DNA from 4 places in the Pantoea sp. CFCC18177 genome. Region 2 is predicted to be linked to each of the others. Evidence: predicted binding sites of a transcription regulator. Region 2 holds the regulator's gene; each other region holds the start of a gene.
What was found. The regulator CRP, encoded in region 2, controls carbon source genes, mostly activating them, when cyclic AMP is high. The targets are predictions, from matches to a motif close to ATGTGANNNNNNTCACAT.
Positions count from the first base shown of each region.

Region 1: the regulator CRP is predicted to act here: its motif matches at 2,205-2,222, upstream of ACPUC8_RS02990 (NupC/NupG family nucleoside CNT transporter).
Region 3: the regulator CRP is predicted to act here: its motif matches at 4,520-4,537, upstream of yrbN (protein YrbN).
Region 4: the regulator CRP is predicted to act here: its motif matches at 4,684-4,701, upstream of ACPUC8_RS02805 (YfcZ/YiiS family protein).

Region 1 covers NZ_JBNBPL010000002.1:191,918-199,724, forward strand. The annotation lists gene mgrA (L-glyceraldehyde 3-phosphate reductase) at 1-132, shown strand, start outside; gene ACPUC8_RS02980 (DUF2502 domain-containing protein) at 292-630, shown strand; gene ACPUC8_RS02985 (Nramp family divalent metal transporter) at 676-1,917, opposite strand; gene ACPUC8_RS02990 (NupC/NupG family nucleoside CNT transporter) at 2,287-3,477, shown strand; gene ACPUC8_RS02995 (LLM class flavin-dependent oxidoreductase) at 3,671-4,759, shown strand; gene ACPUC8_RS03000 (ABC transporter substrate-binding protein) at 4,759-5,742, shown strand; gene ACPUC8_RS03005 (cysteine dioxygenase family protein) at 5,739-6,329, shown strand; gene ACPUC8_RS03010 (rhodanese homology domain-containing protein) at 6,322-7,807, shown strand, end outside.
Region 2 covers NZ_JBNBPL010000028.1:43,202-51,008, forward strand. The annotation lists gene ppiA (peptidylprolyl isomerase A) at 1-406, shown strand, start outside; gene ACPUC8_RS22100 (YhfG family protein) at 505-669, shown strand; gene ACPUC8_RS22105 (putative adenosine monophosphate-protein transferase Fic) at 659-1,252, shown strand; gene ACPUC8_RS22110 (aminodeoxychorismate synthase component II) at 1,294-1,869, shown strand; gene argD (bifunctional acetylornithine/succinyldiaminopimelate transaminase) at 1,957-3,177, shown strand; gene ACPUC8_RS22120 (YccS/YhfK family putative transporter) at 3,178-5,253, opposite strand; gene crp (cAMP-activated global transcriptional regulator CRP) at 5,312-5,944, opposite strand; gene ACPUC8_RS22130 (OsmC family protein) at 6,233-6,637, shown strand; gene ACPUC8_RS22135 (phosphoribulokinase) at 6,711-7,580, opposite strand; gene ACPUC8_RS22140 (YheU family protein) at 7,642-7,807, opposite strand, start outside.
Region 3 covers NZ_JBNBPL010000007.1:126,721-134,527, forward strand. The annotation lists gene truB (tRNA pseudouridine(55) synthase TruB) at 1-575, shown strand, start outside; gene rpsO (30S ribosomal protein S15) at 711-980, shown strand; gene pnp (polyribonucleotide nucleotidyltransferase) at 1,291-3,426, shown strand; gene nlpI (lipoprotein NlpI) at 3,556-4,440, shown strand; gene yrbN (protein YrbN) at 4,544-4,600, shown strand; gene ACPUC8_RS09545 (DEAD/DEAH family ATP-dependent RNA helicase) at 4,617-6,503, shown strand; gene ACPUC8_RS09550 (SDR family NAD(P)-dependent oxidoreductase) at 6,568-7,314, opposite strand; gene ACPUC8_RS09555 (AraC family transcriptional regulator) at 7,498-7,807, shown strand, end outside.
Region 4 covers NZ_JBNBPL010000002.1:158,369-166,175, reverse strand. The annotation lists gene ACPUC8_RS02835 (heme lyase CcmF/NrfE family subunit) at 1-80, shown strand, start outside; gene ACPUC8_RS02830 (DsbE family thiol:disulfide interchange protein) at 77-634, shown strand; gene ACPUC8_RS02825 (cytochrome c-type biogenesis protein) at 631-1,086, shown strand; gene ccmI (c-type cytochrome biogenesis protein CcmI) at 1,086-2,297, shown strand; gene mlaA (phospholipid-binding lipoprotein MlaA) at 2,333-3,100, shown strand; gene fadL (long-chain fatty acid transporter FadL) at 3,188-4,435, opposite strand; gene ACPUC8_RS02805 (YfcZ/YiiS family protein) at 4,794-5,090, shown strand; gene fadI (acetyl-CoA C-acyltransferase FadI) at 5,406-6,716, shown strand; gene fadJ (fatty acid oxidation complex subunit alpha FadJ) at 6,716-7,807, shown strand, end outside.

The DNA of each region.
Region 1 (7,807 bases), on a different contig from region 2:
CGTGATGAACGTGTGACTTCCGTGCTGATCGGTGCCAGCAAAACCGCGCAAATCGATGATGCTGTTGAGATGTTGAGCCAGCCGGTGCTAACGCAGGATGAGATTAATGCCATCCACGCCATTTTAGTGTAAGCGCTTCCCCACCCGGTTCAGGCCGGGTGTTTTCCGCAGCAGATAATTCTCAATTCAGATTTCCCTCAACCTTTTCAGACTCATTCTCAAGGCATGGTTGGTCCGATGTGGCAGACTAGCGCAACGGTGGCAGTGATAAGCTACTGAAAAGGAGAAGTAATGAAACGAGCTATTTTGTTTGCCGCGTTGCTGGCATCTTTATCCCCGTTGGCAATAAGCACAGCACATGCCGATAGCCTGACTATTCGCACACCCGGCGTGACGTTACATCTCGGCGACCGTGACCGTCGCGGTTATTACTGGGATGGTGGACGCTGGCGTGAACCGCGTTGGTGGAATGACCGCTACTCATACAATGAACGCCGCTGGTGGCGACACGATGAATGGCGACGCCACAAAGAGTGGGAGCGTGAACATCGCTGGCACGAGCGTGAACGCCGCGCACACTGGCGACACGACCATCGGCCGCCACCGCCACCCCCTCCTCACTGGCGTTAAAAAAATCCCGGCCTCAGAGCCGGGATTTTTCATTTTGCGGTTGGCTTACCAGCCGAGCGCTTCGCCCACCAGTAAGTAAAGATTCAACGCCACCACCAGTACCACAATCAAGCGCCCCGCGTTCTGCATCAGGCGTGAATTCACCATCTCATCGCCCATCAACTCACGGTTGCCAGTAAAGGCAAGCAGCGGAATCAGCGCCAGCGCAATACCAAAACTGAGCAGCACCTGGCTCATTACCAGAATGCGGGTGGGATCCCATCCCGCCCAAATCACAATAAAGGAAGGCAACATGGTGATGGTACGACGCAGCCACAGCGGAATGTGGAAACGGATAAAGCCCTGCATTACCACCTGCCCCGCCAGTGTACCGACAACGGTCGATGACAAACCGGCGGCGACCAGGCTCAGGCCAAACACGATAGCCGCCGCTTTGCCCAGCAGCGGTTGCAGCGTCAGGTACGCCTGGTCGAGATCGACAATACTGGTGTGGCCGCTAAAGTGGAAAGCCGCAGCGGCAGTGGCCATCATCGCCAGATTGACAAAGCCCGCGATAGTCATGGCAATCGCGACATCGAGTTTGGTCGAAGAGTAGCGATCGGCTTTGCTGCCAATATTCCCGTGTTGTGTCAGTGCGGAATGGAGATAAATGACATGTGGCATGATGGTGGCACCTAACACACCTGCCGCCAGGAATACTGCATCTGATGTCGGCAGCGAAGGCAACGCCATGCCGGTCACTAACTCACTCACTTTCGGCTGCGAGAAAAACAGCTCAACGATATAGGCCGCGGCGACAAACAACAGCAGGCCGCCAATCACTAATTCCAGCGGTTTCTGACCACGGTTTTGCAACATCAAAATCAAATAGGTGGCGACACCGGTCAACACCGCACCTTGCAGCAGCGAAATCCCCAGCAGCAGCTTAAAGCCGAGCGCCGCACCAATAAATTCAGCGAGGTCTGTCGCCATCGCGATGATCTCTGCCTGCACCCAATAGAACCACACCGCCGGGCGCGGGAAACGATCGCGAATGTGCTCAGCCAGGTTTTTGCCGGTAGCGATGCCCAGCTTGGCGGACATCAGCTGAATCAGCATCGCCATCACGTTAGCCCAAACCACCACCCACAGCAGCTTATAGCCGTAGGCCGCACCGGCCTGGATGTTGGTGGCGAAGTTACCGGGATCGATATAACCGATCGCCGCGATGAAGGCAGGGCCCAGCAGCGCGAGCTTGATTTTTCTGGCTCCGCGAGCGGCGCGCTCAGCGGTGCGGCTTTCTGACATAGTGTTGACCCTGTCCTAACGCTTGATGACCCTCACAGATTACGGGGCCAGCAAGGCAAGTGAAATATGGTTATCGTTATCGTAGTAATAGATGGTGCTATGAAGTATAGCCATTGCTATACCTTGCGGTAAAGCCAGTTCTTGCCAAAATGTTTGCAACAGGAATCACTCTACTCTCGGGTTATTTTATAGACAATGTTTTTGTGGATATTTCTTGTAACGGATTTGTGAAGAGGGTGTGAGCGGTGAGACTATTCTTAGAAATATGTCGATACCGAATACTTATAATGTGGTTTAGATCTCGTTTTTAAGTAACGCGTTACATAGAATACGCAACAAAATACAACCCTCCTCAAATTTGGAGCCGACATGTCCCATATTTTGCACTTTCTTTTGGCATTAGTGGTGGTAGCCGTACTGGCCTTGCTGGTCAGTCACGATCGTAAGAGTATCCGTATTCGCTACATCGTACAGCTTCTGGTGATCGAAGTTTTGCTGGCGTGGTTCTTCCTTAACTCTGAAGCGGGCCTCGGCTTCGTGAAAGGGTTTGCCGGTCTGTTTGACCATCTGCTGAAGTACGCCGCAGAAGGGACCAACTTCGTGTTCGGTAACATGAATGAGAAAGGCCTCGCCTTCTTCTTCCTCAATGTTCTGTGCCCGATTGTGTTTATTTCCGCGCTGATCGGTATTTTGCAGCATTTCCGTATCTTGCCATGGGTGATCCGCGGCATCGGTACCGTGCTGTCTAAAATCAATGGCATGGGCAAACTGGAATCCTTTAACGCCGTAAGCTCTCTGATTTTGGGACAGTCAGAAAACTTCATCGCCTATAAGGATATCCTCGGCAAGATGTCACAGCGCCGCATGTACACCATGGCAGCGACCGCTATGTCGACTGTATCGATGTCAATCGTCGGTGCTTACATGACCATGCTGCAGCCAAAATATGTGGTTGCTGCGCTGGTGCTGAACATGTTCAGCACCTTTATTGTCCTGTCGCTGATTAACCCCTACCGCATCGACAGCGAAGAAGACCTGCAGTTGCAGGACCTGCATAAAGGTCAGAGCTTCTTTGAAATGCTGGGTGAATACATCCTTGCTGGTTTCAAAGTGGCGATTATCGTTGCCGCGATGCTGATTGGTTTTATCGCGCTGATTTCTGGTCTGAACGCCCTGTTTGACCTGATCTTCGGCATCAGCTTCCAGGGTGTGCTGGGCTACGTGTTCTACCCGTTTGCGTGGGTGATGGGCGTGCCGTCCAGCGAAGCGCTGCAAGTCGGCAGTATCATGGCGACCAAACTGGTTTCAAACGAATTCGTGGCGATGATGGATCTGCAGAAAATTGCCGGTCAGCTGTCACCGCATGCCGAAGGCATCCTGTCTGTGTTCCTGGTCTCCTTCGCTAACTTCTCGTCTATCGGGATTGTGGCGGGTGCAATCAAAGGTCTGCATGAAGAGCAGGGTAATGTGGTTTCTCGCTTTGGCCTGAAACTGCTGTACGGTTCAACCCTGGTGAGCGTGCTCTCTGCCGCTATCGCCGGGCTGGTTCTGGCCTTCTGATAGTTTGGGCGAGCTTCGGCTCGCCCTTCTCTTCTTAATTATTCCTATCTGTTATAACCCCATTTTCAACCCGCAATCACCGCGCCAACCGCTGCTTCCCCGCTAATTGCAAATCCTTTGCACAATATTGAATTTCCTTCCCAGCCACCTGCCCCCGTAGCTTTTCTCCATGACCTCACATCAGGAGAATCGTATGAGCATTCAATTTCTTGGCATGATTGGCCACCGCCTCGCTTCAGAAATCATCCCGGCCAGCGGCCCGCTGTTCGATAAAGACTACATCGCTCGCTTTGCCCGCGCCCATGAAGAAGCCGGTTTTGATCGTATCCTGGTCGGCTATTGGTCCGATCAACCCGACGGTTTTTTGGTCACGGCCCACGCTGCGGCCCACACCTCGACATTGAAATTCCTGCTGGCACATCGCCCTGGTTTTGTCGCACCAACGTTGGCCGCGCGTAAGCTGGCCTCGCTGGATCATCTCACCGATGGCCGCCTGGCGGTGCACATCATCAGCGGTGGCAGCGATGTAGAGCAGCGCCGCGATGGGGATTTCCTGAATAAAGCCGAACGCTATGCACGCAGCGATGAGTTTCTGACCGTGTTGAAACAGAGTCTGGAATCTTCACAGCCCTACGATCATCAAGGTCAGTTCTATCAGGCTGAACAGGCATTTTCGGCGATTAAACCGCTGCAGAAAAAACTGCCGGTCTATTTTGGTGGTTCATCGCAGGAAGCGATTGATGTTGCGGCGCGCCACGCCGACGTATTTGCACTGTGGGGCGAGCCATTAAAAGGGGCTGAAGAGACGGTGCGCAGCGTGCGTGCCGCTGCGGCTCAGCAGGGACGTGAAATCGACTTCAATATTTCCTTCCGCCCGATTATCGGCAAAACCGAGAAGGAAGCCTGGGAGCGTGCCGAGCATATCCGCGAAACGGCCGAAAAACAGCTGCGCGAAACCGGCTTTGCCTTTGGTAAACCCAAACCGCAAAGCGTGGGTGCGCAACGCCTGCTGGCCGCCGCGAACGAAGGGGATCGACTGGATAAGGTGCTGTGGACCGGCGTGGCCAAACTGGTTCAGGGCGGCTACAACTCTACCGCGCTGGTCGGCACCGCCGATCAGGTCTCTGATGCGCTGCTGGACTACTATCGCCTTGGTATTCACAGCGTGTTAATTCGCGGCTTCGATCCACTCAATGATGCGGTGGAGTATGGTCAGGAACTGATTCCCCTGACGCGTGAAAAAGTGGCCGCGCATACTGCTGCGGTTAAAAGGAGCGCCTGATGCGGTTGGCTGCCCTGTTTGCCGGTGTTGCACTGGCGCTATCTGCGCTTAATCCGTTGTTGGCGGCGGATAAAGTCACCCTGCGCTTAGGCGATGTGAAAGGCGATCGTTTTGCCGCGCTGAAAGCCTCTGGCGAGCTTAATAACCTGCCTTACGATCTCAAACTCACTGCTTTCGATTCCGGCGCACCCGTGCAGGAAGCACTGAATGCTGGTGCGCTTGACGTCGGCTTTACCGGCGACCTGCCGTTCCTGTTTGTCTATGCCGCTGGCGCGCCGGTTAAAGCCGTGGGCGCCTGGCAGAATAATCCTGACAGCATCGCCCTGCTGACGCGTCCGAATGCCGGGATCCACAGTTTGCAGGATTTAAAAGGCAAGCAAATCGCGGTGAATCGTGGCGGCTGGGGCCATTATCTGCTGCTGGGCTTGCTGGAACGAGCCGGATTGAAGCCTGACGATGTCACGCTGCGTTTCCTTGGCCCGGTGGATGGTCGTGCGGCATTGACGTCTGGTGCGGTATCGGCCTGGGCGCCGTGGGAACCGTACATCGCCACCTCAACGGCGGTGGATGGCACCGTGCGTGTCCCTGACGGCGGCGGCAAAGGAATTATGTCCGGTTACTCGTATGCCTTAGCGCGCGATGAAGCCTTGAATGATGCCGGTAAGCGTAAAGCCATCGCCGATTTGCTGGCACGTCTGGCAAAAGCACAGATTTGGGCGCAGCAGCACCCGCAAGAGTTCGCAGCGGTGCTGGGCAAAACACTCAATATGCCCACAAACATTACCAGCAGCTGGATTGCCGATGCGCGAATCCGCCCGCTGGTGTTTGACGCCAGCCTGATCCCTACGCTGCAACAGTCGGCAGACTTCTTCCATCGCTATCAGGTATTGCCCAAAGCGATTGATGTCAGCAAAGCCTTTGATTTCAGCCTGTCTGCGCAGGCCAACCAGGTTGCTCAACATGCGCCGGGAGACAAATCATGAGTGAGTATCAACACCATCGTTTACGCCGCTTTGTCAGTGATCTGGCGAACTTACTCGACAGCCAACCCGATGAAGCCACGGTTTTGCAACAGGGCAGTGCCTGGCTGGGCGAGCTTATTCGCCATGATGACTGGTTAGATGAAGCCTATACCCAGCCGCATCCAGACCACTATCAGCAATATCTGCTGTATGCCGATGCTCAGCAGCGCTTTTCGGTCGTGAGTTTCGTGTGGGGACCGGGCCAGCAAACACCGATTCACGACCATCGCGTGTGGGGCTTGATTGGCATGCTGCGCGGCGCGGAGATTTCACAATCCTGGCAGCCGGGGCCACATGGATTACAACCTGAAGGTGCTCCCGTGCGTCTCAATCCAGGTCATGTTGAAGCCGTCTCCCCCACCGTGGGTGATATTCACCGCGTGAGCAACGCCTATGACGACCGCGTCTCGATCAGCATCCACGTCTACGGTGCCAATATTGGGGCGGTAAAACGCGCGGTGTACCGCGAAGACGGCAGTGAAAAACAGTTTATCTCCGGTTACAGCAACCGCTATTTACCAAACATTTGGGATCTCTCACATGAGTAAAACGACTTTCCCTCTCCGCCCGGCAGCGGAGATTCTTGAAGCGCTGCGTCAGCAGCAGGAAGTGGCGATTGTGGATGTGCGTGACGAAGCGCTGTACGCCACCGCACATCCGCTGTTTGCGGTGAATATTCCGCTCTCCAAACTGGAACTCGAACTGTTAGATCGCATCCCGCAGCACAGCACATCCATCACTTTATATGATAACGGCGAAGGTCTGGCGCAGGCAGCAGCCGAACGTATAGCCGCACTGGGCTACAGCAATGTGGCGCTGCTGAAAGAGGATTTAGCTGGCTGGCAAGCTGCAGGCGGCGAGCTGTTTATTGATGTCAATTCGCCGAGCAAAGCGTTCGGTGAACTGGTGGAGCATCACAATCACACCCCTTCCCTGTCAGCGGATGAGGTGCACGCCCTGATCAACAGCGATGCCGATGTGGTGGTGCTGGATGCCCGCCGCTTTGATGAATATCAGACCATGAGCATTCCCGGAGCCACCAGCGTACCGGGCGGTGAGCTGGTGTTGCGCGTGCGCGATCTCGCCCCTTCGCCGGAAACCACTGTGATTGTGAACTGTGCGGGACGTACGCGCAGCATCATTGGTACCCAGTCGTTGGTGAATGCCGGGATTCGCAATCCGGTATTCGCACTGCGTAACGGGACCATCGGTTGGACGCTGGCGGGACATGCGCTGGATAAAGCCCAGTCGCGTCGCTACGGTGAGACCAGCGAAACCGCACAGCGCCAGGCCGCGAATAATGCACGTAATCTTGCCGATCGTGCCGGCGTTGAGCGTATTCCGCTGGCAACCTTGAAGCGCTGGCAGCAGGAGCCACGTAATACTTACGTATTTGATGTGCGCGATGCCGAGGAGTACGCCACGGGCCATCTGCCTGGCAGCCGCCACGTGCCAGGGGGACAGCTGGTGCAGGAGACCGACCACTATGCCAGCGTACGCGGCGCGCGCATTGTATTGATTGATGACGACGGCGTACGCGCCAATATGACAGCCTCCTGGCTGGCGCAGCTTGGCTGGCAGGTTTCAGTGTTAGAAGAGTTGCAGCCAGAGGATTTCAGTGCAACCGGCAACTGGAAACCCCAGGTGCCAGCCGTCGAACAGCCAGAATTTGTTTCGCCTCAGCAGCTCGCGGACTGGTTGGGCGAGGGGCAAACGCAAGTACTGGATTTCACCACGCGCGCCAATCATCTCAACAGCCATATTCCCGGCGCGGGCTGGCTACTGCGTTCAACGCTGCAACAGCAAGGCAAAGGTGCATTACCCGATGCACGACGCTATGTTCTGACCTGCGGCAGCAGCCTGTTAGCCGGTTATGCTGTCGAGCAGGTCGCTGAGTTGACCGGCAAGCCGGTGTTTGTGCTGGAAGGGGGTAACGCGGCGTGGCGTGCAGCAAACCTTCCGACCGAACAAGGCGAGCAACAGTTACTGTCACCGGATATCGATCGCTATCGTCGCCCGTATGAAG
Region 2 (7,807 bases):
TGTCGACTACGTCAACAACGGTTTCTACAACAACACCATTTTCCATCGCGTGATCCCTGGCTTTATGATCCAGGGCGGCGGCTTCACAACGGACATGCAGCAGAAGCAGACCGTTGCACCGATCAAGAACGAAGCCGATAACGGTTTGCGTAACCTGCGTGGCACCATTTCGATGGCGCGTACTGCAGATAAAGATAGCGCGACCAGCCAGTTCTTCCTGAACGTTGCGGATAACGCCTTCCTCGATCACGGTCAACGTGATTTCGGTTATGCGGTATTTGGTAAAGTTGTGAAAGGCCAGGATGTGATCGATAAGATTGCGCAGGTGCCAACTAAAGATGTCGGCCCATACCAAAATGTGCCGTCAAAACCGATTGTTATCCTCTCTGCCAAAGTCCTGCCTTAATCGTCTGACGCGCCATTCTGCAGTGGCGCGCTCTGCCGTGCTCCGGCAAAGCTAAAATTTGCTCTTATACTTAGGGCAAATCGCTTGCCGGAGGCCCTATGACCAGCAAACTCACTGAAAAACAGAAAACCACACTGTGGCAGCAGCGCCGTGCGGCCAGTTATCAGGCCAGTTGCCGCCTGGCCGGTTATGCGCCTATCGAAATCCCCACTGAGCAGCAGGAAGATCGACTGGAATCATTGAGGAGGCAATATGGCGGATAACAGTCTGGCGGTGCGCGATCCCTATCTTTGGCATAACGACAGGGTGCTAAAAAATCGTCTCGATATTCATGATGAAGCGCAACTGCGTAAAGCGGAATTGGCTTTTAGCGCGGCACGTCTGGCTACGCTGGAGTTAGGACCGCGCAGCAGAGGGATGCCGTGGCTGTGCCATATTCACCGCACCCTGTTTCAGGACCTCTACAGTTGGGCCGGTGAAGTGCGCAGCATAGATATCTGGCGCGACGAAACGCCATATTGCCACTGTGAATATATTGAGAAAGAGGGCAATGGGCTGATGGCGGCGCTGGAGGATGAGCAACAGCTGGTCAACCTGCCGCAGACGGAGTTTGTGGCACGTCTGGCGCACTATTACTGCGAGATATTTGTGCTGCATCCGTTCCGCGCGGGAAATGGGCGGACACAGCGTATTTTCTTTGAACAGCTGGCGCTGCATGCCGGTTATCTGCTGACGTGGGATAAACTGGAGCGAGACGCCTGGCGCAGCGCGATCTTTGCCGGTGTGGCGGGCGATCTGGCACCGTTGACGGCGCAGTTTGCGAAAGTGGTGAGCCCCGCTCGTTAAAATGCGTAGAATAGCGGCGGTTTTTCTGGCCTGAGGGCACTATGCTGCTGCTAATTGATAACTACGACTCCTTCACCTGGAATCTCTACCAGTACTTCTGTGAGCTGGGCGCGGATGTGCGCGTAGTGCGTAATGACGCCATTACCGTGGCGGAAATCGAGGCGCTGCCGCTGACGCATCTGGTGATTTCTCCTGGTCCCTGTACCCCGGATCAATCCGGTGTCTCGCTGGAGGCTATTCGTCACTTTGCTGGACGCCTGCCGATACTTGGCGTGTGCCTTGGCCATCAGGCGATTGCGCAGGCATATGGTGCGCAGGTGGTTCGCGCGCGCCAGGTGATGCATGGGAAAACTTCCGTGATCCAGCACACCCAGCAAGGCGTGTTTCGCAACCTTAATAATCCTCTCACCGTGACGCGCTACCATTCACTGATTGTGGCGCGCGATACGCTGCCCGCAGAATTCGACGTCACCGCCTGGAGCCTGCGCAACGGCGAGCCGGATGAGATCATGGGCTTCCGCCATCGCACCTTGCCGCTGGAAGGGGTGCAGTTCCATCCTGAGAGCATCCTCAGCGAGCAGGGTCATCAGCTCTTGGCTAATTTTCTGAACGCGTAACTTATGTTTGCCTTCGTGTGATTTTTTATGCATATTTTGTGATTATAATTTCACTTCAGCTCAACAAATAACCCAATGAGGTCGGCAATGGCAGCGGAAAAACTAGCGGTAACCCGGGAAACGTTCGATAACGTGATTTTGCCTGTTTATGCACCTGCGCAGTTTGTGCCGGTTAAAGGTAAGGGCAGCCGAGTCTGGGATCAGCAGGGCAAAGAGTATATCGACTTCTCCGGCGGCATCGCGGTAACTGCTTTAGGCCATTGCCATCCGGCGCTGGTGGAAACGCTGAAATCGCAGGGCGAAACCTTGTGGCACACCAGCAACGTATTCACCAACGAACCGGCACTGCGTCTGGCCAGCAAACTGATTGCCGCGACATTCGCCGATCGTGTGTTCTTTGGTAACTCAGGCGCGGAAGCCAACGAAGCGGCTTTCAAACTGGCGCGTTATTACGCCTGCAAGAAACACAGCCCGTTCAAAAGCAAAATCATCGCCTTCCACAACGCGTTCCATGGCCGTACCCTGTTTACCGTCACTGTAGGCGGTCAGCCGAAATACTCTGACGGTTTTGGTCCGAAGCCTGCCGATATCGTGCATGTGCCGTTTAACGATCTGGATGCTGTCAAAGCAGTGATTGATGACCACACCTGCGCCATTGTCGTCGAGCCGATTCAGGGCGAGGGCGGTGTGGTGGCGGCGACCGCAGAATTCATGCAGGGCCTGCGCGCGCTGTGTGATGAGCATAAAGCGCTGTTGGTGTTGGATGAAGTGCAAAGCGGCATGGGGCGTAGCGGCAAGCTGTTTGCTTACGAGCATTACGGCATCAAACCCGACATCATCACCAGTGCAAAAGCGCTGGGCGGCGGTTTCCCGGTGAGTGCGATGTTGACCACCAACGAAATTGCCTCTGTGATGGCGCCAGGTGTGCACGGCACCACTTACGGCGGTAACCCGCTGGCCTGTGCGATTGCCGAAACCGCGCTGGATATTATCAATACACCAGAAGTGCTGAATGGCGTGGAAGCGCGTCGCCAGCAGTTCGTGGAAGGTCTGCAGGCCATCAACAGTCAATTTGAACTGTTCAGTGAGATTCGCGGCAAAGGTTTACTGATTGGTGCGGCGTTGAAACCGCAGTACGCCAGCAAAGCACGCGACATCCTCAATGCATCAGCCGCAGAAGGATTGATGGTGCTGACGGCGGGCACCGACGTGATTCGTTTTGTGCCTTCGCTGGTGATCGAGCCAACCGATATCGCAGAAGGCATGGCGCGTTTCGCCAAAGCCATTGAGAAGGTGCTGGCGGCGTAATTAACTTTTTGGCCGTAATACTTTGAGCCAGCGACCATGATGCGGTCGCTGGCTCCATGCCAGTGAAGAGATAGTGTGCATCACGTTCAGGTGTTGCAGGATGCGCTTCACATGCTGTTCCACAATCGTCACCGGCCCCTCATTCAGATTCTCCGGCGCTTCCAGAATGTTGCTGTCATTGCCTGGTCCATCGTATGCCAGCCGCTGCTGACAGCGTTGCAGCGCAATTTCACAGGATTGCAGATAACGCTCCGCCAGTTTCGGCGTCAGCATGGTGTGCTCACGTGCCAGAATCGTCATGGCGTTGAGATGCTCGACGATAAACTGACTGTGTGTTACCCACATGCGCATATCTTTCAGGTACTGCGCGTTGAAGCCCGGTTCGCTTGATGCCTGGTTAAGCGAGTTGAACAGCGCATTGTGCGCTTGGTTGACCTTCATGCGTTGGTACGCCAGCTTTTCCGGCGATTGTTCCGGCCCCAGCAGCATTCGCAACGCTTCCTGATAGGCTTCCAGCGCATCATGGGCGTTACTGCGTAGCAATCCGCTCTGCCACTGCGGCCACAGCCAGATCATGCCTGCAAACGCAATCAGACAGCCCATCAGCGTATCCATCATGCGCGGCAATAAGAACTGTGCGCCATTGAGCGACAGCAACTGTAAGGAATACACGGCGGTAACGGTGAAGCCAATCATCGACCAGCCATAATATTTGCGCGTCACCAGATAGCTGGCGAGGGTGATGGCCAGCATAAACAGTAAGGTGACCGATTCGGGTACGGCCAGTCGCAGTGAGGCCGCCGCAATCAGCAAGCCGGCAAAGGTGCCGAGCGCACGGTGCTGAATGCGCACCCGCGTGGCGCTGTAGCCATTCTGACTGACAAACATGATGGTCATCAGAATCCAGTAGGGCTTAGGAATGTTGAAGAACAGCGCGACTGCGCTGCCGAACATTAGCATCACCGAGATGCGTGCGGCGGTGCGTAAAGCGGCAGATTTCAATGACAGATAGCTGCGCAACGCGGGGAAGAACGGCAGACGGCGCTGACGATCCGCCATCAGGTCACGCGTGTACAACGGCTTCTGCGTGCGTAAGACGCGTGCGATACGGCTGAAGTGGTAGTAACAGAAGTTGCCGACCGGATTATCTGGGTGCTGGCGCGCGATTTTTTCCAGCGCCCCGAGTGGCTTCTCCATATGGAAGCGCTCCGGCAACTGATGATAGAGAATCGCATCGGCGAGGATGCGCAGGCGCGCGGAGATGGTTTTCGCATTCCAACGGATCACCGCCTCAGCGTGGCTCTGCTCGACCAGCTTTTGCACCTCTTCCGGCTGATGCAGGCTCACCGAAATGTGTTCCTGTAAATCCAACGCCACCTGAAACGCTCGCGTCAGACGCTTATGGCTGTTATCGCGGTTGGCCGAGAGCATATGCATCTGCTGATAACAGGTGGTGATCAGATCGACGGCTTTTTGCTGGCGTGCCAGTAGCGGCGGTAACGCTTTTTCAGGATCGGTGAGTTGCGTCAGCAGCGTGTATTTCGCATCACAGTAATCTGCCAGTTCGCGATACAGCAGGCTCAGGGTTTCACGCATCGGCTGCTCTTTCCACAGCCAGAACCAAAACCAGTTAAACAGGCCGTACCAGAACGTACCGCCGATATACAGCAGCGGCGGCACCCAAACCGGCATCCTTCCAACCAGGCTAAGGCTAAAGATGGCGGCAATCAGGGTGGCTGGCAGCAAGCGGCCATGTAACGGGCTAATTTCACCGGTGACACCAATCAGCAGCGGCAGCACAAACAGTATGAGCGGCAGCGGAATCTGATAATCCGTGAGCAACTGGATCGAAAAACTGCCGATGGCAAACAGCGAACCGCCGACAATCAGACGTTTGAAAAAGCGTTTATGCGGGGTATCCAGACCGGCCATGTTGCAGCAGGCAGGCACTAATGAGAACAACAGGCCTTTTTGCAGATCGCCAAACAGCCAGCCAAGTGCCACAGGCAGGCACAGCACCAGCGTTTGCCGCAGGGCGTAGTTGACCTCAGGATGATAGATGATTCGGCGCCACATCAGCTCATCGCAAACAAAAACGGCGCGATGTTGCCATCACGCCGTGGGTGATAAGAAATTAGCGGGTGCCGTAAACGACGATGGTTTTACCGTGTGCGGAGATCAGGTTCTGATCTTCCAGCATTTTCAGGATGCGCCCCACGGTTTCGCGTGAGCAACCCACGATCTGACCAATCTCCTGACGGGTGATTTTAATCTGCATCCCGTCTGGGTGAGTCATCGCATCTGGCTGTTTGGCCAGATTAAGCAGTGTTTGCGCGATACGGCCCGTCACATCGAGGAAGGCAAGGTTGCCCACTTTCTCGGAGGTGATTTGCAGACGACGCGCCATTTGCGACGAGAGTCGCATCAAAATATCCGGGTTTACCTGAATCAGCTGACGGAATTTTTTGTAGGAAATTTCAGCCACTTCGCAGGCAGTTTTGGCACGTACCCAGGCACTACGTTCCTGACCTTCTTCAAACAGGCCGAGTTCGCCGATGAAATCTCCCTGATTGAGGTAGGAGAGGATCATCTCTTTGCCTTCTTCATCTTTGATCAGAACCGCAACGGAACCTTTCACGATGTAGTACAGCGTTTCCGCTTTCTCACCCTGATGGATGAGCGTGCTCTTTGACGGATATTTGTGAATATGGCAATGGGACAGGAACCATTCGAGTGTAGGGTCTGTTTGCGGTTTGCCGAGAACCATTCGCTATTATCCTCTATTGTAATCGTGCCCAAAGCACAGGGGGCAGTTTTCCCTGTCAGGCGGTGTAATCGTCGAGCGTTTTATTTCCGGGTGATTCTTAAGCTACGCTTTTGATTCTTCCCGCCTTCGTCTGTTACGACGAAAATATTTTCAGCACTGTTTGTAGCACAGCTTTTGCAAGCTGTCTTCTGTTGTCTCGCTTCAGCAACAGGCGGAAGAGTCTGGATTGCTGTTTATCAACTGAAAGCGTACTCTGGCGGCAAAATAGCCACTTCAGGAGAAAGAATAATGCAGGCACGAGTGAAATGGGTGGAGGGGTTAACCTTTCTCGGAGAATCCTCATCTGGCCATCAGGTATTAATGGACGGTAATTCAGGGGATAAAGCGCCGAGTCCAATGGAGATGGTTCTGATGGCGGCGGGCGGCTGTAGCGCGATTGACGTGGTGTCTATCCTGCAAAAGGGCCGTAATGATGTGGCCGATTGCGAGGTGAAGCTCACGTCTGAACGCCGTGAAGAAGCGCCACGTATTTTTACCCACATCAACCTGCATTTTATTGTCAGCGGCAAAGCGTTGAGTGATAAAGCCGTGGCCCGCGCGGTTGATCTCTCCGCTGAGAAGTATTGTTCGGTGGCGATCATGCTGGGTAAAGGTGTGGAAATCACCCACAGCTATGAAGTGGTAGAGTTGTAATCCTACTGTCGCGGCGCGATTTATCGCGCGGTGTGATGCACGCCTTACATCGTGCCGCTACAGAAATTCTGGATTATTCAATCCGTTTACCTTCGATCAGCCGTTGCACCAGCGGTGTCATGATCAATTCCATCGCCAGCCCCATTTTGCCCCCCGGCACCACCAGCGTATTCATGTGTGAAATGAACGAGCCCTGAATCATTGCCAGCAGGTAAGGGTAGGCAATCCCCTCCAGACCACGGAAATGGATCACCACAAAACTTTCGTCGAGTGAAGGGATCTCACGTGCGGCAAACGGGTTGGAGGTATCCACGGTCGGCACGCGCTGGAAGTTGATGTGGGTGCGAGAGAACTGCGGCGTGATGTAGTTGATATAGTCCTCCATCGAACGCACCACCGAATCCATCACCGCTTCACGAGAATGCCCACGTTCGCTGGTATCGCGCACCAGCTTTTGAATCCACTCCAGGTTCACAATCGGCACCACACCCACCAGCAGATCCACATGCTCTGCCACGTTATGCGGTTGCGTCACCACACCGCCGTGTAACCCTTCATAGAACAGCACATCGGTGTTGTCCGGCAGCGGCTGCCATGGCGTAAAGGTGCCCGGCACCTGATTCCACGGCACCGCTTCATCATAGGTGTGCAAATACTTGCGCGATTCGCCCTGACCGGTTTTTCCGTAGTGCTTGAACGTCTGCTCTAATAAACCAAAGTCATTGGCTTCGGGGCCAAAGTAGCTAATGTGACGACCCAGATCGCGCGCCTTACGGATCGCCATGTCCATCTCTGGACGGGTGTAGCGATGGAAGCTGTCACCTTCCACTTCCGCAGCGTGCAGATCAAACTGCTGGAATATTTTACGGAAGGCGAGGCTGGTGGTGGTGGTACCGGCTCCGCTGGAACCGGTAACGGCAATGATTGGATGCCTGGCTGACATAACAGAACTCCCTGTGAGGTCCGGCGATGAGCATTGTTACCACGAATTGCCGCGCGGTGCATTAACCGCGAAAATCTCGCGCTGGCATGATATTCACTGATTCATGCAGTTCAGACCACACCAGCACGACTTCTCCGCGTTCCAGTTGGCGGCGCACATCGGCCACCTTCTGCGCCAGGCTGCGCTCCTGCTCGCCGTAATCGGTGCCTTCACGTAACACGAAGGTT
Region 3 (7,807 bases), on a different contig from region 2:
CCATGTTCTCCGCACTCAAGTATCAGGGTCGTAAGCTGTACGAGTATGCGCGCGAAGGCATTACTGTTCCGCGTGAAGCACGCCCCATCCGTGTATTCGAACTGCAGTTTATTCGCTGGGAAGGCGATGAACTGGAGCTGGAGATTCATGTCTCCAAAGGCACTTACATCCGCACCATCATCGATGATTTGGGTGAAAAGCTCGGCTGCGGTGCGCATGTGATTATGCTGCGCCGTTTGCAGGTGGCACGATATCCGATTGAAAGAATGATCACGCTGGAACAGCTGCAAGAGATGGCCGCTGCAGTTAATGCCACTGAAACGCCGGATTACACCTCTCTGGACGCCTTGCTGTTACCGATGGACAGCCCGGCAGAAGAGTTTCCCATCGTGAATTTGCTCCCTTCTGTGGCTGCCTTTTTCAAACAAGGTATGCCGGTCCAGGTGGCGAATGCGCCTGAACAGGGTTTGGTGCGTGTCACGGAAGGTGATGGTCACAAATTCATTGGTATGGCTGAAATCGCGGATGATGGGCGTGTCGCACCGCGTCGTCTGGTGGTTGAGTTTCCCGCCTAATTGAAACACAGGCTTTAGCCTTTACGACGCATTTGCGTTGCTATCGGGCGAAGAGTAGAATAGCGCGGCTTTTAAAGCGGGCTGCTGAATTAGAGATCGGCACCCATACATTCATTTTTTTATCTGGAGTTTATTATGTCTCTAAGCGTAGAAGCTAAAGCAGAGATCGTTGCTAAATTCGGTCGTGGTGCTAACGACAGCGGTTCAACTGAAGTTCAGGTTGCTCTGCTGACTGCTCAGATTAACCACCTGCAGGGTCACTTCTCTGAGCACAAGAAAGACCACCACAGCCGTCGCGGTCTGCTGCGCATGGTATCTCAGCGTCGTAAGCTGCTGGACTACCTGAAGCGTAAAGACGTTGCTCGCTACACCAGCCTGATCGAAACCCTGGGTCTGCGTCGCTAAGTCTGAAGAATCTGATCAACGATGTAGTGCATGCAGTATGCAGAAAACCGCATCTGACGATCAGATTTGTGCGAGTTTCGCGAAAAGGGGGCCTTTATGGCCCCTTTTTTCGAGCAATCCGCAGCAATCCGTACCAAACTCATGTATTGTTGCTGAGAGTGATCTTTGCTTGCAGCGTTTCGCGCGGCTAATGAGAGGCTTTACCGCCAGAGCGGTTGAAGATTGTCATTAGTCGCGAGGATGCAACTAAAGATCGGTAAATCCCGGCGAGCCAAAATGGGCTTGCCCCTCGAATTTAAGGACTTAAATTTTGCTGAACCCGATCGTACGCAAATTCCAATATGGTCAGCATACCGTCACGCTGGAAACCGGCATGATGGCGCGCCAGGCCACTGCAGCAGTAATGGCGAGCATGGACGACACTGCGGTATTCGTTACCGTTGTTGGCCAGAAAAAAACCAAACCAGGTCAGGATTTCTTCCCGCTGACGGTTAACTATCAGGAGCGTACTTACGCTGCTGGTCGTATCCCGGGTAGCTTCTTCCGTCGTGAAGGCCGTCCAAGCGAAGGCGAAACTCTGATCTCCCGTCTGATTGACCGTCCAGTTCGTCCTCTGTTCCCGGAAGGTTTCATCAACGAAGTGCAGGTTATCGCTACCGTTGTTTCCGTTAACCCTCAGGTCAACCCAGATATCGTTGCGATGATTGGTGCCTCTGCTGCACTGGCATTGTCAGGCCTGCCATTCAACGGCCCTATCGGTGCTGCACGTGTTGGTTATATCAATGACCAGTACGTTCTGAACCCAACCGCTGATGAGATCAAAACCTCTCGTCTGGACCTGGTGGTTGCAGGTACGCAGAACGCGGTTCTGATGGTTGAATCTGAAGCTGAAATTCTGACTGAAGATCAGATGCTGGGCGCAGTGGTGTTTGGCCACGATCAGCAGCAGGTTGTTATCGAAAACATTAACGCACTGGTTGCTGAAGCAGGCAAACCGCGTTGGGACTGGCAGCCAGAGCCAGCCAACGATGCGTTGATTGCACGTGTTGCGGCATTAGCTGAAACCGGTATCAGCGATGCTTACCGCATCACTGATAAACAAGAGCGTTACACTCAGGTTGGTGTGGTTAAAGATGCCACCATCGCTGCATTAAAAGCGGAAGATGAGTCGCTGGATGCGGCTGAAATCGCTGACATCGTTCATGACCTTGAGAAAAGTGTTGTGCGTAGCCGCATCATCCGTGGTGAGCCGCGTATCGATGGTCGTGAAAAAGACATGATCCGTGGTCTGGACGTGCGTACTGGCGTACTGCCACGTACTCACGGTTCTTCGCTGTTCACTCGTGGTGAAACGCAGGCGCTGGTTACCGCTACCCTGGGTACCGCGCGTGATGCACAGAGCCTGGACGAGCTGATGGGCGAGCGCACTGACAGCTTCCTGTTCCACTATAACTTCCCTCCGTACTCCGTGGGCGAAACCGGTATGGTTGGCTCACCTAAGCGTCGTGAAATCGGTCACGGTCGTTTGGCTAAGCGCGGTGTGCTGGCAGTGATGCCTAAGCAGGAAGAGTTCCCATACACCGTTCGCGTAGTGTCTGAAATCACCGAATCCAACGGTTCTTCTTCAATGGCGTCTGTGTGCGGTGCTTCTCTGGCGCTGATGGATGCAGGTGTACCAATCAAAGCGGCCGTAGCCGGTATCGCGATGGGTCTGGTTAAAGAAGACGAAAACTTCGTGGTTCTGTCCGATATCCTGGGTGACGAAGATCACCTTGGCGATATGGACTTCAAAGTTGCGGGTAGCCGCGACGGTATCACTGCACTGCAGATGGATATCAAAATTGAAGGTATCACCCGCGAAATCATGCAGGTGGCGCTGAATCAGGCTAAGGGCGCGCGTCTGCACATTCTGAGCGTGATGGAACAGGCTATCAGCACGCCGCGTCAGGAAATCTCTGAGTTCGCGCCCCGCATTTACACCATCAAGATCAGCGCAGACAAGATCAAAGATGTCATCGGTAAAGGCGGTTCTGTTATCCGTGCTCTGACCGAAGAAACCGGCACCACCATCGAAATCGAAGATGATGGCACCGTGAAGATCGCTGCAACCGACGGCAACAAAGCGAAAGAAGCGATTCGTCGTATCGAGCAGATTACCGCTGAAATCGAAGTCGGCCGTATCTACGAAGGTAAAGTGACGCGTATCGTTGATTTCGGTGCCTTCGTGGCCATCGGCGGCGGTAAAGAAGGTCTGGTACATATTTCTCAGATCGCTGATAAGCGCGTTGAGAAAGTGACCGATTACCTGCAGATGGGTCAGGAAGTTCCAGTGAAAGTGATGGAAGTGGACCGTCAGGGACGCGTACGCCTGAGCATCAAAGAAGCGACAGAGCAGAAACCAGCGGAAGAAACCACTGCCGCGACTGATGCACCTGACGCCGAGTAAGCGTTTACTGATTGGCCTCTCCCTGCATTGCGGGGAGAGGTGTTTGGATCATCGCGAGGGCGGGAATCCTTGTGCACAGCAGGCGGATGACAGGATGGTTATCCCAATGTTTGTATTCGGGAGTGGGAAATGAAGCCTTTTTTGCGCTGGTGTTTTGTTGCGACAGCTATCACGCTGGCAGGATGCAGCAACTCCAATTGGCGTAAGAACGAAGTTCTGGCAGTACCTTTGCAGCCCACACTGCAGCAAGAGGTGATCCTGGCGCGCATGGAACAAATTCTTGCCAGTCGTGCCCTCACCGATGATGAACGCGCACAGCTATTATATGAGCGCGGAGTGTTGTATGATAGTTTGGGTCTGAGGGCATTAGCGCGGAACGATTTTTCGCAAGCGCTGTCTATAAGACCAGATATGCCCGAGGTGTTTAACTACCTTGGTATATATCTAACGCAGGCAGGCAATTTTGATGCTGCCTATGAAGCGTTTGATTCTGTACTTGAGCTTGATCCAACTTACAACTATGCGCATTTAAACCGTGGTATCGCCCTCTATTACGGCGGTCGATACAAGTTAGCGCAAGATGATCTGCTGGCGTTTTATCAAGACGATCCTAACGATCCTTTCCGCAGCCTTTGGCTCTATCTCGTTGAAAGCGATATGGATGCAGACAAGGCAAAAGTCGCGCTACAACAGCGCCACGACAAAGCGGTCCGGGACCAATGGGGATGGAATATTGTCGAGTTCTACCTTGGTGACATCAGTGAAAAAACGCTGATGGAACGTCTCAAGGCGGACGCAACGGATAACACCTCGCTCGCTGAACATCTCAGTGAAACCAACTTCTATTTAGGTAAGTACTACCTAAGTCTGGGGGAGAAGGACGACGCGAAAGCGTTGTTCAAACTGGCGGTGGCTAACAACGTTAACAACTTTGTTGAGCACCGATACGCATTGTTGGAACTGGCGCAACTCGGCCAGACACAAGACGATTTATCAGAATCTGACCAGCAATAGCTGACGAACTTTTTTTGCCTGAATTCTTGTAAAGTCATCATCTTCAAGGTGAGGGCTTTTCTGTTCGTCAAAACTTCTAATTTGAGCCGGTTCACACTTTTTGATGAAAATGACTGAAAATTTTCACGACGAGTTATGTAGACTGGCCGCCGCAATCTAAGAGGCACGTGTACTACATGACTGATATTCAAACCACTTTTTCTGACCTTGGCCTGAACGCTGACATCCTCGAATCACTGAACGGCATGGGCTACGTTAAGCCATCCCCAATCCAGGCTGAGTGTATTCCTCACCTGCTGGCGGGCCGTGATGTGCTGGGTATGGCGCAGACCGGTAGTGGTAAAACGGCGGCATTCTCCCTGCCGCTGCTGAACAACATTGATCCATCTGTTAAAGCACCGCAAATTTTGGTGCTGGCTCCAACTCGCGAATTGGCTGTTCAGGTTGCTGAAGCCATGACCGAATTCTCTAAACACATGCGTGGCGTTAACGTCGTGGCCCTGTACGGCGGCCAACGTTATGACGTGCAGTTGCGTGCACTGCGTCAGGGTCCACAGGTTGTTGTGGGTACGCCTGGCCGTCTGCTGGATCACCTGAAACGTGGCACCTTAGACCTGTCTAACCTGCGTGGCCTGGTGCTGGACGAAGCGGATGAAATGCTGCGTATGGGCTTCATCGAAGACGTTGAAACCATCATGGCGCAGATTCCAGACGGTCATCAGACTGCGCTGTTCTCCGCTACCATGCCAGAAGCGATTCGTCGTATTACTAAGCGCTTCATGAAAGATCCACAGGAAGTGCGTATCCAGTCAAGCATGACTACGCGTCCTGATATCTCTCAGTCTTACTGGACCGCCTACGGCCGTAAAACTGACGCGCTGGTGCGTTTCCTGGAAGCGGAAGATTTCGATGCGGCTATCATCTTCGTGCGTACCAAAAACGCTACGCTGGAAGTGGCCGAAGCGCTGGAGCGCAGTGGTTATAACAGCGCCGCGCTGAACGGTGACATGAATCAGGCACTGCGTGAGCAGACGCTGGAGCGTTTGAAAGATGGTCGTCTCGACATCCTGATCGCCACCGATGTTGCAGCTCGTGGTCTGGACGTTGAGCGTATCAGCCTGGTGGTTAACTACGACATCCCGATGGACGCAGAGTCTTACGTTCACCGTATCGGTCGTACCGGCCGTGCTGGCCGTGCGGGTCGCGCACTGCTGTTCGTTGAGAACCGCGAGCGTCGTCTGCTGCGTAACATCGAGCGCACCATGAAGCTGACCATTCCAGAAGTTGAGCTGCCAAACGCAGAACTGCTGGGTGAGCGTCGTCTGGCTAAGTTCGCCGCAAAAGTACAGCAACAGCTGGAAAGCAGCGATCTGGACATGTACCGCGCACTGCTGAGCAAAATGCAGCCGGGCGAAGATCTGGATATCGAAACACTGGCCGCAGCACTGCTGAAAATGGCACAGGGCGAACGTCCACTGATTCTGCCACCAGAAGCACCGCGTCCACCACGTCGTGAATTCCGCGATCGTGATGACCGTCGTGATTCACGTGACTCTCGTGGTCCACGCGAAAGCCGTGGTGACCGTGATGGCGCTCCACGTCGCGAACGTCGTGACGTTGGCGAAATGCAGCTGTACCGCATTGAAGTGGGTCGTGATGATGGTGTTGAAGTTCGTCACATTGTTGGTGCGATTGCTAACGAAGGCGACATCAGCAGCCGTTACATCGGTAACATCAAGCTGTTTGGTACTCACTCAACTATCGAACTGCCGAAAGGCATGCCGGGCGAAGTTCTGCAGCACTTCACTCGCACGCGTATTCTGAACAAGCCGATGAATATGCAGCTGATGGGTGATGCGCCAGTACATGAGCGTAGCGATCGTCGTCCTGCTGGCCGTGATGGCGAGCGTCGTGGCAATGGCGCACCTCGTGGTGAAGGCGCACCGCGTCGCTTCTCTGAGCGCCGTGAAGGTGGTCGTGAAGGCGGACGTTTCAGCCGTGATGGCGGTCGTGCTCCACGTCGTGAAGACGGCGCTGCTGCACCACGTCGTCGTGACGCATAAGCGTTAATCGCTTAAAAATAAAAGGGACGCTTCGGCGTCCCTTTTTTATTGCGTAAACTAAATTTTACACACCGCCAGCAATCAGCACTCGCTCACCACTCACATAAGCTGACTCTTCAGAGGCCAAAAACAGCGCCACCTGAGCAACATCTTCCGGCAGACCAAATCGTCCTAAGGGTGTGGCCGCGATCAGCTTGGCTTTGACGTCTGGATTCATCTTCTTCGCCGCCAGCAACCCTTCCGTCAAAATAATACCCGGCGCCAACGCGTTAACGCGGATATTACGCGGTCCCAGTTCGCGCGCCAGCCCCTGCGTTAAGGTATCAATGGCACCTTTGGTGGCGGCCCACAATACCGAACCCGGGGAACTGCGCTGGCTGTTCAACGCACTGAGGTTGATGATGGTGCCGCCACGCGCGGGGAAGTGCCTGGCGGCTTGTTGACTGACCAGCAGTGTGCCCAGCACATTCACATTGAGTTGTTGCTGCATCTCGCTGATGCTGAGTTCGGTAAAGTCACCGTGATGAAAAATACCGGCGTTATTGACCACGATATCCGGTGCGCCAAACTGCTCGATGCTGCGCGCGAATAAACGCTGCACATCGGCCTCGCGGGAGATATCAGCCTGTACGGCGATGGCGTCACTGCCCAGTGCACAGATGTCGGTGACCACGTCAGCCGCACCCACTTCGTCCTGGCGATAATTCACCACTACCCGGGCGCCGGCCGCCGCGAAAGTCATAGCAATGGCGGCGCCAATGCCTTTCGACGCGCCCGTCACCAGCGCAATTTTGCCTTCAAGTGCTTTCATTGGGTCTCTCCACCTGAGAATTCGGGGAAGGGTAAGCATGCGCTGTCCATACAATCAGGCGGTAGCGCAATCCTGCAAGGTTTTTGCACGATCCTGCAAATGTGAGGGTTTTAGACTAGGCGGCGCATCGACGACAAGCGAGAATAACCCTACAGTGATTTCTCATCGCGGAGCGCATAACGCATGATTCATCAGGAACAGTGGCAGCAACTGGTGGCGATGATTGCCCGCCACACCCCGGAAGATGGCCGCCACTTCAGCGCAATTGATTTTCTTTCCTTTGGACGAAGCTCCAAGCCGACCAGTCTGGCTCATGTGGCCACCTGGGCCAGTTTCGCTCTGGTGGCGCAGGGGCAAAAAGCCCTGCGAATGGGCGATGACGTGATGCATTACGGCGCGGGTGACTTGCTGCTGGTGACGCTGGATATGCCGGTGCAATCCTGCGTGGTGTTGGCCACGCCAGAGAAGCCTAATCTCGGCGTCGGCATCACCA
Region 4 (7,807 bases), on a different contig from region 2:
TGGCAGTGGGTGGCGTACTCTGTCTGCTTGATCCGCGCTACCGTTCGCGCAAAAAAGCGCAGCGGGAGGAGTTGGCATGAGTAAGAAAATCCTTTTCATCCCGCTAGTGCTGTTTTTGCTGCTGGCAGCGGCGTTGTTGTGGCAGTTGTCACGCAACGCCAACGGTGACGATCCTACCCGTCTGGAATCGGCCTTGATTGGCAAACCGGTGCCAGTGTTCAAGCTGGAAGCGCTCGACAAACCGGGAAAAATTTACGACCAACAGGTGCTGACCGACGGTAAACCGATTCTGCTGAACGTCTGGGCCACCTGGTGCCCAACCTGTCGTGCAGAGCATCAGTACCTTAATACGCTGGCAGAGAAAGGCATTCGCGTTGTGGGCCTTAACTATAAAGATGACCGGACCAAAGCGGTGACCTGGCTGAACACGTTGGGCAATCCTTACGCGCTGAGCTTGTATGATGGTGATGGCATGCTGGGTCTGGACCTGGGCGTGTATGGCGCACCGGAAACCTTCCTGATCGATGGCCATGGCATTATTCGTTATCGCCATGCGGGGGATATGAATGACCGCGTGTGGAATGAAGAAGTGAAGCCGCTATGGGACAAATACAGTAAGGGGGCGGGAGCATGAAGCGTCTGCTTCTTTTGTTAGCGGGCATTTTGCTTAGCACCAGCCTGTGGGCGGCTATCGATACATACCAATTCGATTCGGTGCAGCAGGAAGAGCAATACCGCGATCTCACCGGTTCTTTGCGCTGCCCTAAATGCCAGAACAACAGCATTGCGGATTCCAATGCAATGATTGCCGCCGATATGCGTCTCAAAGTCTATGAACTGATGAAGCAGGGCCAGAGTCGCCAGCAGATCATCGATTACATGGTGGCGCGCTACGGTAACTTCGTCACTTATGAACCGCCGGTCACACCCTCCACACTGATTTTGTGGGCGGGGCCTGCGCTGTTTGTCGTGCTGGGGGCGCTGATCATTATTCTGCGTAATCGTCGTGGTCGGACGCGAAGCGATCTTGATGACGATGAACAACAACGCCTTGCGGCGATTCTAAAGCGTGACGGGAAGCCGTAATGACTGGATTTTGGATTACCCTGATTATTTTGCTGGTGGCGGCATCGGTGCTGTTTGTCAGCGCAGGCTGGCGCCAGCGTGTGGCCAGCAGTGGCGATCGCGATCGCCTGAACACGGATTTCTATCAGCAGCGCCTGCGCGAACTTGAGCGTGATGAAGAGGAAGGCGTGGTGGCCGAGCGACCAGAGATGGTGCGCGAGCTGCAACAAACTCTGCTGACCGATGTGCCTGACGCTCACGCAGCGCGTATTCATCACAGTAGTCGCTGGGTATTGCTACCCGGTGTGGTGGTGTTGCTGGTGGTCTCGGTCGGTTTTTACCTGAAAACCGGTGGTTTGGGCCAGTTGGCGGGATGGGTCACAGTGCAACAGGAGTATCCTGAACTGCGTGCCCGTGTCATGGACCCGAAAGCTGCACCGCTGACCATGGAAGAGTTGGCGCGTTTACAATTAGGTCTGCGTACCTCGTTGCAGAACGATCCACAAAATCTCAATGACTGGACGATGTTGGGTCGATTGGGCATGGTGCTGAACAACGCCACCAATGCCAGCCAGGCGTTCCAGCGTGCGCTGCAACTGGCTCCCGACAATCTGGAGTTACAGCAGGATTATGCGGAAGTGTTAACCCGTTCCAGCGACCCGCAAGACAATCGCCAGGCGAACGTGATGCTGAAAGACCTGTTAAAACGCGATCACAGCAATATTCGTACGCTGAGTTTGTTGGCATTTAATGCTTTTGAACAGCAGCAGTACGATCAGGCCATCGGTGCGTGGCAGGTGATGCTGAAGCTGTTACCTGCGGGCGATAAGCGCATTACTATGATCGAGCGCAGCATTGAACAAGCGAAAACGGACGCGGGGCAGCAAAATAGTCATCTGGCATTGACGGTGAATTTAACCCCGCAGGCAGAAAAAATGTTACCGCAAGGCGGAGTGATGTATATTTCTGTGTCTGACGGTGTTTCACCGGTGCCTGTGGCAGTGAAGCGTTTACCGCTGAGCCACTTCCCGTTATCGCTCACGCTGGATGACAGTAACGCCATGATGCCAGATCGCCTGCTTTCGGCGCAGCATCAGGTGCAGGTCAGGGTGCGTATTTCGCGCGATGGTAGTGCCAATCCTCAGTCGGGTGACTGGTTTGGTCTCAGCGCGATCACCCCCTGGGATGGTCATCAGCAACTGGCTGTGGAAATTAATCAACAGCAGCCCTGAAGCGATACATTTTTCAACCGCACAGGGAGATAAGAATGAATAACCGCCTGACCGGTCTGGCGCTGGCCAGTTTGCTGCTGGTGGGATGTGCCAGTTCAAAACCGGCCGATCCTTCGCAGCCTGCCCAGCGTAGCGATCCGCTCGAAGGCTTTAACCGCACGATGTTTAACTTCAACTACAACGTGCTGGATCCTTATGTGGTGCGCCCGGTTGCGGTTGCCTGGCGCGACTACGTGCCTGTGCCTGCGCGCAGCGGCTTAAGTAATTTCCTCGGCAACCTGGACGAACCTGCCAGCATGCTGAACTCAATCCTGGTGGGTGAACCACGTCAGGCGGGTGTGCACTTCACGCGTTTCTTCCTCAATACCGTATTGGGATTGGGCGGATTTATCGATGTGGCGGGCAAAGCGAACCCAGAGTTGGCGCGTGAAGTGCCGCATCACTTCGGCAGTACCTTGGGCCGTTACGGTGTGGGCTACGGCCCGTATGTGGTGTTACCCGGTTACGGTAGCTTTACGGTGCGCCAGGATGGCGGTGACTACGTCGATACGCTCTATCCGGTATTAAGCTGGCTGACCTGGCCGATGTCGATCGGTAAATGGACTCTGGAAGGCGTGGAAACGCGCGCGCAGCTGTTGGATTCCGATGCCATCCTCAAGCAGCAGCAAGATCCTTACAGCTTTATTCGTAATGCTTACTTCCAGCGTAATGACTTCCTTGCCAATGGCGGTAAGTTGAAACCGGAAGAAAATCCGAACGCCAGCGCGATTCAGGACGATTTGAAAGACATCGATTCACAATAAAAATTATGGCGACTTTTATAGTCGCCATTTTTTTATCCTAAAAAAACGGCGACATCACTGTCGCCGTTGTTCATAGCAATGCTGATATTAGAACTTGTAGTTAAAGTTCGCGCCGTATAGCCAGGCTTTACCTTCGGAATTAAAGGTGTAAGGACCTTCTTTCACGGTGACTTTCTGGCCGTGCATATAAGAAATACCGAGGTCGACTGACGCATCCTCGTTGAAGGCGTATGAAGCACCTGCGCTCAGCCACAGACGGTCCTGATCAGGGATGGAGATGGAACGCTTATCAGCCGGAACTGGGCTGTCATCAAAGGCGATACCGGTACGGAAGGTCCAGTTATCGTCGTAGAAGTAAGTGGTACCCAGCGCGATGCGGTAAGCATCATGGAAACCTTCATCTTTTTGGAACAACGTCTGGCCGCTGCTGCCGGTGGCTTTCAGCTCCTGGAATTGACTCCAACTGGTATAGGTCAGGCTGTAGTGGACCGCCCATTGTGGCGCCACTTTATGCCAGCCCGAGACTTCCCACATTTCTGGAAGATTTAAGGTCAAAGCGCCAGGAATGGTTGACCCACCAGTACCGCCAAATGCTACAGGCAGGTCGTTTTTATAATCACCATTAAAGTCTACTTTTACTTTTGAGCGATAAGTGAAGCCAAAGCGGTTGTTTTTATCCACTTCATATAAAATACCGGCATTCCAGCCATAGCCCCATTCATCCCCCTTGAGATGAGCAACTTGTGTGTCAGCTGGGATGCCAGAAGCTGCTCCAGCTTCCCCCGCATAACGTTCGATTTTCGCTTTGGCGTATACCGCATCAAAGCCTACACCGAAGCTGAAGTGCTCATTCAAACGATAAGCCGTGCTAAGGTTAAAATTGCCAGTCATCAGGTCGGTTTTACCACCGTATGCGCCCGCGGTGTAACCGTCATTAAACTCCGTCGCCAGACCATAGTTGGAGGTGACGGATGCACCAACCCACCACTGATCGTTAATTGGGTGAACGTAATGGAGGTTAGGGATCCACTGATTCGGTGCGATGTTTTTCGCATTGAGGCTGTTGCCTGTTGGGCTCTGACCGCTGATATCCACTTCAGGATCAATATAAACAGCGCCGATGGAGAACGAAGGACGATCCATCAATGCCATGGTCGCGGGGTTGCGACTGGCGGATGCAGCGGTATCGCCCATCGCACCTTCACCCGAATATGCACGACCTAAACCAATTGCTGAGAATTCATTAAGTTGAAAGCCTGCGGCGTAAACATGGGAAGAGACGAGCGCCATTGCAGCTGCCACAGCTGACTTTGCAAACAGGTTCTTATGGTTCATGACCACAACCTCATCTAGATTTATTATTAAACGTTGTTACGTCGCGTAACAAAGGACGGCGGATTGTAGGGACTGACGACAAAGACACATATCAGACCAGTGCGACGAGTATAGGTCCGACCTGTGTATTTGTTGCAATATTGTTTTTTAAATATTTCCAATTTGATCGACAAAATCAGATCTGCTTAACAAAATCTTGTCGATGCCTCTCCAGCATAGCGGTCAAATTTGTTTTGGATCAATTTTTAGTGTGATATTCGTCACTTAGCTGCTGAGAGATAGATGCCAGGGCCCGTGGAGCGTACACTTTGCAATAGAAAATGATCCGATTGTGTCGATTTATCGTCAGGAGAGAGCAATGACTGATGCCATTAAAAAATGCAGTGCTAACGAAACCGCAGCTTGCTGCTGTGTCGATGTCGGCACTGTGATGGACAATACCGATTGCACGGCCAGCTGGTCGGGCGTGTTTGCAGACCGCCATGCGGCGGAGGCGATGCTGGCGCACCTGAGCGACAAAGCTCGCCAGGTTGAGTCCGAACCTTGTGATATTCGCGCAGACTTTGTTGAAGAAGCGGCTGCTGTTCGTCTCAATATCGATTTCACCTTTGCCTGCCAGGCCGAGACGCTGATTTTCCAGCTCGGCTTACGTTAATCCTGCGGCTGCCGGCAGCCCTCTCGGCAGCGTTATACCCTTAATACTTCAAGCTACATGTGCGTTGGCTACGTGCATTCACCTCAGTCACTTACTTCAGTAAGCTCCCGAGGATTCATGCACTTGCCGCCTTCCTGAACCAAGAGTAGGCCCCATGAGGGGAGTCGAATTATTTTGGGTATATTTCTTTTTCGTGTCTTCCCTCGCACTTTTTTTCTTCTGTTATTGGCGACTTAGCAGCACCTGGTTAACACTGATGATCAGGTCAGACCTGTTTGGCAATGATGCTACGGTCGTAAATTACAGGTGAGTGCAATGAGCAAAGCGCAGCCGCTGCTGACGCGTCAGGGCGAACGTATCGCCATAACCCACGGATTACGTACACCTTTTGCTCGCCAGGCGAGTGACTTTCATGGCATCCCAGCACTTGAGCTGGGGCGCATGGTGGTGTCTGAACTCATGGCGCGTAGCGAATTACCGGTCGAGGTAATCGACCAACTGGTATTTGGTCAGGTGGTACAGATGCCGGAAGCGCCAAACATTGCGCGTGAGATCGTGCTGAGTAGCGGGTTGAGTGTGCACACCGATGCTTACAGCGTTAGCCGGGCTTGCGCCACCAGTTTTCAGGCCGTGGCCAATGTGGCTGAAAGTTTAATGGCGGGCACCATCGATGCCGGGATTGCAGGTGGAGCCGATTCATCCTCCGTTTTGCCGATAGGGGTCAGTAAGACGCTGGCGCGTGCGCTGGTGGATCTCAATAAGGCCCGCACCTTTAGCAAGAAGCTGCAAATCTTACGTCGTCTGCGCCCACGCGACCTCTTACCGGTGCCACCGGCCGTTGCGGAGTATTCCACCGGTTTGCGCATGGGTGACACCGCCGAGCAGATGGCGAAAACCCATGGCATTACCCGTGAACAACAAGATGCCCTTGCACTGCGTTCTCATCAGCATGCGGCCCGCGCCTGGCAATCTGGCGTACTGGCGCAAGAAGTGATGCCCGCTTTTGTGCCCCCTTGGAAAGCCCCGATCGAACAGGATAACAACATCCGTTTCAACGCCAGTGCCAGTGATTACGCCAAACTGCGTCCAGCCTTTGATCGTCGCCATGGTACGGTGACCGCCGCCAACAGCACGCCACTGACCGATGGCGCAGCCGCGGTGATTTTAATGCGTGAAGGCCGCGCGCGTGAGTTGGGTATTCCGCCATTGGGCTATTTGCGCAGCTATGCCTTCACCGCCATTGATGTCTGGCAAGACATGCTGCTGGGTCCTGCCTATGCGTCCCCGCTGGCGCTGGAGCGAGCAGGCATCACCCTCAACGATTTGACGCTGATTGATATGCACGAAGCTTTTGCCGCGCAAACGCTCGCTAATCTGAAAATGTTCCGCGATGAACGCTTTGCCCGCGAGGTGCTGAATCGACCGCATGCCTTGGGTGAAGTCAATGAAGAACGATTCAACGTGCTGGGGGGATCGATTGCCTATGGTCATCCATTTGCTGCCACGGGCGCACGTATGATCACCCAAACGCTGCAAGAGCTAAGGCGTCGCGGCGGCGGGTTGGGGTTGGTGACCGCCTGCGCGGCGGGCGGATTAGGTACCGCGATGGTTCTGGAGGCTGAATAATGAGCGAGTCCGCTTTCCATTTACATATGCGCCTCGACCATGTTGGGGTGATCACCATCGATGTGCCGGGCGAAAAGATGAATACGCTCAAGGCCGAGTTTGTCCCGCAAATTAAAGCCGTGCTGGCAGAGGCGCGCAGTAATCCGCAGCTGGCGGGCCTGGTGCTGATTTCCGGTAAAAGCGATAACTTTGTGGCGGGTGCGGACATCAGCATGATCGCGCAGTGTCAAACGGCAGAAGAGGCGGAAACCCTGGCACGACAGGGGCAAGAGGTGATGGCAGAAATTGCGGCCTTACCCTTCCCGGTAGTGGCGGCGATACACGGTGCCTGTCTGGGGGGCGGTCTTGAACTGGCGCTGGCCTGCAGTGCGCGTATTTGCACGCTGGATGACAAAACCCGGTTGGGGCTGCCCGAGGTTCAGCTGGGCCTGCTGCCAGGTTCCGGCGGCACACAGCGCCTGCCGAAGTTAATTGGCGTGCCACAGGCGTTGCCGTTAATACTCAGTGGTAAGCAACTGCGCGCGAAGCAGGCATTAAAGCTGGGTGTAGTAGATGACGCCGTTCCGCAATCGATTCTGCTGGAAACCGCCATTGCACGGGTACACAAAGGTCGTATTTCGCGTCGTGAGTTATCACGCCGCGATCGGCTGATGCAGGCACCGCTGATGCGTTCATTATTATTCTCGATGGCAAAGCGCCAGACGGACAGTAAAACCCAAGGCAACTATCCCGCAGCAGATCGTATTCTGCAGGTGGTGCGCGTGGGGCTGGAGCAGGGGAGCGACGCCGGTCACGCTGCTGAAGCTCGCGCATTTGGCCAGTTGGCCATGACCCCTGAATCGGCCGCGCTGCGCAGCCTGTTCTTTGCCTCAACCGCATTAAAGAAAGAAGCGATGGCTGATGCAGAACCGCGCACGCTGAAGCAGATTGGTGTGCTGGGTGGCGGATTGATGGGGGGCGGCATTGCCAGCGTAACGGCGATCAAGGCCGGTTTACCGGTACGTATCAAAGATATCAACCTTAACGGCGTCAATCACGCGTTGCAATATAGCTGGGATCTGCTGAGCCAAAAGGTGAAACGCCGCCAGTTA